Aliamphritea hakodatensis: one gene and its partner. Each later gene encodes a partner of the first gene's protein in a complex. Links are inferred from orthologs where the notes say so. Each region holds a gene or a part of one and is shown on either strand. Other genes may lie near its edges.

Region 1 (3,072 bases):
AAATAGCGAACAGGCCGGTCGTTGTTGGTTACACTGCGCCGGAAACAGAATAACCAGGGAGGCAATGTGCCAGAGCTGAAATCAGACACAGAACAGCTTTCACAGGATAACTCGCAGACTATTGATACATACCTGGATGCTTGCTGGCTGGAAAAAGGCTTGAGTGATAATTCACTACAGTCTTACCGGCGGGACCTGCGTCAGTTTGCCTTATGGTTGCAGGACCGGGGCTATCGTCTGTTACAGCTGGAGCGGATTGAGCTGCTTGCCTATCTGAGCTGGCGGGTGACGCAGCGACTGAAGCCGGCATCGACCTCGAGAATGTTGTCGTGTTTGAGAGGGTTTTACCGGTATTACGTCCGTGAAGCGGTGATCAGCGCTGACCCGACACTGGATATTGAAAGCCCGAAGCAGGGGCGACAATTGCCGAAAACCATGACGGAAGCAGACGTTGTGGCCCTGCTGGAGGCACCAAATACGGATGATCCGCTGGATTTCCGTGACCGGACAATGCTGGAGATGCTGTACGCGGCAGGTTTGCGGGTCACCGAACTTGTGTCGTTACAGTTGGGCCAGATCAACCCCCGGCAAGGGATTATCCGGGTCGTGGGTAAGGGGGATAAAGAGCGGCTGGTACCATTGGGTGATGAGGCTGCCCGCTGGTTGCAGGAATATGTGCAGAATGTGAGGCCATTGCTGATGGGGGATTCACGTAATGAGGTTGTGTTTCCCAGTAGGAGGGGCACACAAATGACCCGGCAAACATTCTGGTACCGGATTAAGCGTCACGGACTGGCGGCCGGATTAACCCAATTGCCGTCGCCTCACGTCCTGAGGCATGCTTTTGCGACGCATTTGCTGAATCATGGCGCCGATCTGCGGGTTGTTCAGCTGTTGCTTGGGCACAGTGATTTATCCACCACGCAGATTTATACCCATGTGGCGCAGCACCGGTTGCATTCTTTGCACCGGGAGCATCATCCGCGGGGATAAAAAATGCTTAAGGCTCTGAACTTTAAGGGTATCCTGTCGTCTCAAGTTTCAGACCACAAATATACCGGTTTTCGGCCGGTGACGATTTGCAGTGATTAAGGTAGAGGATTTCATGCGTAAATTTTTGATGATGGCAGCGGCATTATTTGCATTTGCTGCAACCGTTCAGGCGGAAGGGGATAAGGAAGCCGACATTCGTAATGCCTTGCGAGGCCTGAATGCGATGGTGCCTATCGTTGAGGTAAAGCCGGCGGCGTTTCCCGGCTTATATCAGGTGACGCTGAAGAGCGGTGAAACCCTGTATACCAATGACAAAGGTAGTCACTTTGTTGTCGGGGATATGTTTAAGGTCAGTGAAAGCGGTGCTCTGGTTAATCTGACAGAAGAAGCCAAGAAGGGTGATCGCCTTGAGCTGCTGGCGAGCAGCGATGCCAGCGATACAATCAATTTTGCAGCTAAAGGTGAGAAGAAGGCCAGTGTGACTGTGTTTACGGATGTGGATTGCTTCTATTGCCGTAAGCTGCACAAAGAAATTGCGGATATCAATGCACTGGGAATTGAAGTACGTTATCTGGCGTTCCCGCGTGCAGGTGCGGGGTCGCCTGCTCATCTGACGATGGACTCTGTCTGGTGTGCTGAAAACGAAGAAACCCGTAAAGAGCTGATGACCCGGGCTAAGAAAGGTGAAAGCCTGCCGCAGGCCAGCAGCAGCTGTGACAGCCCGGTACTGGCGCAGATGAATGTTGGTCGTAAGGCCGGCGTGACCGGTACACCTGCACTGGTGCTGGAAGACGGCAGTTTGGTGCCGGGTTATGTGCCTGCAGCGCGTCTGGCTGAGATGCTTCAGCTGAATTAATCCTGCAGATTAAAAACTATTCATCAATAAGGGAGCAAAATGCTCCCTTTTTTAGTTTCAAAGCGACCTGCTGCGTAGTGCATCACGGCTGACTTATATATAATGCGAAGCTATTTTGACTCGGCCCGGGCGTGCCCTTTGGCATTCCCTGACATGACAAGCGAGGTAACGGTTTGAAACCAGTAAAAGTGGGTATCTGTGGACTCGGCACCGTGGGTGGCGGCACTTATAACGTATTGAAGCGCAATGCTGAAGAAATTGCGCGTCGCGCCGGCCGTAAGATTATTATCGAGGAAGTGGGTGCGCGTCGTCCTAATCCTGATTGCGATACTAAAGGCACCCAGATTACCGCGGATATTTTTGCCGTTGCCCGTAATCCTGAAATTGATATCGTCATTGAGCTGATCGGTGGTTATGACACCGCGCGGGAGCTGGTGATGACTGCGATTGAGCATGGTAAGCACGTAGTGACAGCGAACAAAGCGCTGATCGCGGAGCACGGCAATGAAATCTTTGAAGCGGCACAGCAGAAGAATGTCATGGTGGCATTTGAAGCAGGTGTTGCTGGCGGTATTCCGGTCATTAAAGCGATCCGTGAAGGTTTGTCCGCTAACCGGATCAACTGGCTGGCGGGTATCATTAACGGTACCGGTAACTTCATCCTGACTGAAATGCGGGATAAAGGCCGTGATTTTGCTGATGTGCTGGCGGAAGCTCAGGCGCTGGGATATGCCGAAGCTGATCCTACTTTTGACGTTGAAGGCATCGATGCGGCGCATAAGCTGACGATTCTGGCGTCTCTGTCATTTGGTATTCCGCTGCAGTTCTCCAAGGCGTATACCGAAGGGATCAGTAAGATCACTGCGGAAGACGTGCAGTATGCTGAAGAGCTGGGCTACCGGATTAAGCACCTGGGTATCAGCCGTCGCAATGAGGCCGGTGTTGAGCTGCGTGTTCATCCAACCATGATCCCTGAAAAGGCACTGATTGCTAACGTGCATGGCGTAATGAATGCTGTGCTGGTTGACGGCGATGCGGTTGGCCAGACCATGTATTACGGTGCCGGTGCCGGTGCAGAGCCGACGGCCTCTGCTGTTGTTGCTGATGTGATCGACGTTGTCCGTACCCTGACGGCTGACCGTGATAACCGCGTACCTCATCTGGCATTCCAGCCGGGTGAACTGTCTGATGAGCCTATCCTGCCGATTGAAGAAGTTGTAAGT
Region 2 (3,259 bases), 1.8 Mb from region 1 along the record:
TGTTTTTAATAACCTGACGGCCTTCCATAACAGATGCAGCAGCGGTTTCGCTCAGCGGCAGTTTGTTTTTCAGTTCGGCAGGAGTCAGGAGGACTTCATTACTCTCGATATTGAGGTTTTCTACGCGTTTATCAGACATCTTATTTCCTTCATGTGATCCTTAAGTCGTTCAGCTGGACCACAACGCCTTGCTTTGGCTTAACTCTTGTTAACTTACTAATAAGTGGAGACTCTTTGTATCACATAAGTTGTTACTGTTTAAGGGGGCAAACAGCGAATCCCGGACCTTGGAAGGAATAAAACGTTGTCTGCCGGGTAAAAGAGAATAAAATTACTTCTGAAGATCAGACTGGCCACCTGCGGGTTAACGGTAAGGTGGCGTGTTACAAGGCATATGGTTATAGCTAAATTTTCTGATCTGAATCAGGTAAAGAAGGCTGTTTTTAAACAGTTTTATCCGCTTTAAACAGAACTGTTCGCTAAAATGGTTGTCCATTAAGCCAACCCGTATAAATCACAATAGGAAAAACCGTGTTGCAAAGAATCCAGCAATGGCTCAGCTATCTGCTAGCTTGCACCTTTTTAGTTCTCTCGACGGTACCCGCCGCACAGGCCGGACTGTTCGATAATGCTGACCTGTTTGGCGCCAGTGAAGGCCCGGTAGATGTGGAAGAAGCATTTACTTTTGATTACGAACAGGGAGAGAACGGCGCGCTTAAACTTGTCTGGGTCGTTAAAGACGGTTACTACCTGTACCGGGATAATGTTGAGCTGACCTACAGCGATAAGATCAAAATACTCTCGGAAGAGCATTCTACTGCCAAACTGAAAGCCGATCCGCTGTTCGGCGATGTCTATGTGTATTACAGCCAGGGCGTGATGGATTACCAGCTGAGCAGTACGACCGGTTCAACCGTCAGCGATACGATGACGGTGTCCTATCAGGGCTGCTGGGATGGCGGTATCTGTTATCCGCCGGTACAGAAAACCATCGACCTTAAAGATATTCCGGTGGTACAGGCATCGGTGATTCCTACACCGGCAGCCACTGATCCGGCGATGGCGAATGCCGATAAAGTCATTCAGGCGGTTGTCCCTCAGCAAACCCTGAGCACTACAGTCAGTGAACAGGATCAGTTTGCTCAGTTGCTGTCTTCCAGCAGCCTGATGCTGATTCTGGGCGCTTTCTTTGTGGCCGGTCTGGCGCTGGCGCTGACCCCCTGCGTATTCCCGATGATTCCGATTTTGTCCAGCATCATCATTGGTCAGCAACAGCCGGTCAGCACTAAACGGGGCTTCTTCCTGTCGCTGGTGTATGTGCTGTCTGTCGCCGTGACCTATACGGTACTGGGCATTGTTGCCGGTCTGTTTGGTGAGAACCTGCAGGCGGCTTTCCAGAATGCCTGGATTATCGGCACCTTCAGTTTCATCTTTGTGCTGCTGTCTCTTTCAATGTTCGGCTTTTATGACCTGCAATTGCCGAACAGCCTGCAAACCAAACTTAATCAAATGAGCAACAGCCAGCAGGGTGGCAGCATCATTGGCGTGGTGATAATGGGTCTGCTGTCGGCGCTGATTGTCGGTCCGTGCATGGCCGCGCCGCTGGCCGGTGCGCTTATCTATATCGGCCAGACCGGCGACCCGGTACTGGGCGGTGCGGCACTCTTCAGCCTGAGTATGGGGATGGGGGTTCCGTTACTGATTGTGGGCGCATCGGCGGGCAAGCTGTTACCGAAAGCCGGTATGTGGATGGAGAATGTCAAAGCAGGCTTCGGTGTACTGATGCTGCTGATGGCAGTATGGATGCTGGACCGGGTGATTGCCGATGGCATTGCGATCTTCCTGTACGGCATGATTCTGCTGGTCAGTGCGGTGTATATGAAGGCGCTGGATACGCTGGCGGAGGCCGCCAGCAAGTGGCAGCGTTTCTGGAAGGGCACCGCGGTGCTGCTTCTGGTGTACGGTGGCAGCCTGGTGATTGGCAGTCTGGCTGGCAGCCAGAGCCTGTTTCAGCCGCTGAAGGGGCTGGTTGCCGGCGGTGGCACTGTTGCCGCTGAAGCCAAGGTTGAATTTGTGAAGGTGACTGACGAGCAGACGCTGGATCAGATCCTCAATACCGCCCGGCAAAACAATCAGCCGGTGATGCTGGATTTTTATGCCGACTGGTGTATTTCCTGCATTGAGCTGGACAATATTACCTTTGTGGATGCCGGTGTTCAGCAGTCTCTGAAACCCTTTATCAGCGTGAAAATTGATGTGACCGCCAACGATGCTGACTCTAAAGCATTGTATAAGCGTTACAGTGTAATCGGGCCGCCTGCGCTGATTTTTTACGATAATCAGGGCAATATCCAGCCGAATATGACCCTGATTGGCATGGTGCAGCCGGATGACTTTATCCGCCACGTTCAACCGCTGATCTGAATACATTATTGAAAGACAAACCGGGCCTGTGCCCGGTTTTTTTATGCCTGGCGGATATTACAGGCGACGGTTTCGATCACCTCTGCCATTGCGGTTGTCAGCGCTGTTTGCCGTTCTCCGCTCAGCAGGACGGTTGTTGACACCGGTAAGGCGGGCAGGCCGTCTCTGTGATCTAAAATCCGCATCCCGGCGCTGAGGGCAGAACGGCTCAGCATAGCGACCGCCAGCCCGGCGTGAACGGCTGCACTGATACCGGATAAACTTTCGCTACTGAAGGCAATCCGATATTCGACAGCGTTGTTTTCCAGTGCAGCAATGGCGGCATCACGCCACCAGCATTCTCGGTTAAACAGGGCGACCGGTAATGGCTTGCCTGGTTCCGGTAAGAAGCTGTCTGAGGCGACCCAGATCATTTCATCCTGACAAACAATCTTTTCACTGCCGGCGTCCGGGCCTGCTGTATACAGGGCCAGATCCAGTTCACCGCGCTGAATCGCCCGGGGGAAGGTTTCGCTGAAACTGCAGTTAACGGTGACATCCACCTCAGGATATCTGGCCGTAAACTGCTGCAAAACAGCTTTCAGTGCATCACGGGAAAAGTCATCCGGCACCCCGATAGTAATCTGGCCGCTGAGGCTCTGTGTGAACAGCCGGGCAATCCGGTCGACATCTTTAACAAGCTGTCTGGCTTCAGGCAGCAGCCGGTGACCGCTTTCTGATAATTGCATACCCCGTGGTAAACGGTGAAACAGGCAGGTGCCCAGCGCCTCTTCAAGCTTGCGGATCTGTACGCTGATCGCCGATTGGGTCCGGTTGAGCAAGTTGGCTGCCTGGG

The links.
Region 2: the proteins of PCI15_RS03010 (region 1) and dsbD are in contact, whole or in part, in a crystal structure (PDB 1JZD), measured with the Escherichia coli proteins. The link is inferred for Aliamphritea hakodatensis from one-to-one orthologs.

Annotation. Positions count from the first base shown.
Region 1 is NZ_AP025281.1:666,016-669,087, forward strand. The notes cover bases 231-2,977. They hold PCI15_RS03010 (DsbC family protein), read left to right. Parts: upstream 231-1,105; coding sequence 1,106-1,849; downstream 1,850-2,977. Other genes in these bases: xerD (site-specific tyrosine recombinase XerD), read left to right, coding at 231-993; PCI15_RS03015 (homoserine dehydrogenase), read left to right, coding at 2,023-2,977. Also shown: more of xerD, read left to right, coding at 76-230; more of PCI15_RS03015, read left to right, coding at 2,978-3,072. UniProt on the Escherichia coli protein: Acts as a disulfide isomerase, interacting with incorrectly folded proteins to correct non-native disulfide bonds.
Region 2 is NZ_AP025281.1:2,490,291-2,493,549, forward strand. What follows is about bases 44-2,977. They hold dsbD (protein-disulfide reductase DsbD), read left to right. Parts: upstream 44-531; coding sequence 532-2,424; downstream 2,425-2,977. Other genes in these bases: PCI15_RS11435 (3-deoxy-7-phosphoheptulonate synthase), read right to left, coding at 44-139; PCI15_RS11445 (LysR family transcriptional regulator), read right to left, coding at 2,466-2,977. In the rest of the region: more of PCI15_RS11435, read right to left, coding at 1-43; more of PCI15_RS11445, read right to left, coding at 2,978-3,259. UniProt on the Escherichia coli protein: Required to facilitate the formation of correct disulfide bonds in some periplasmic proteins and for the assembly of the periplasmic c-type cytochromes.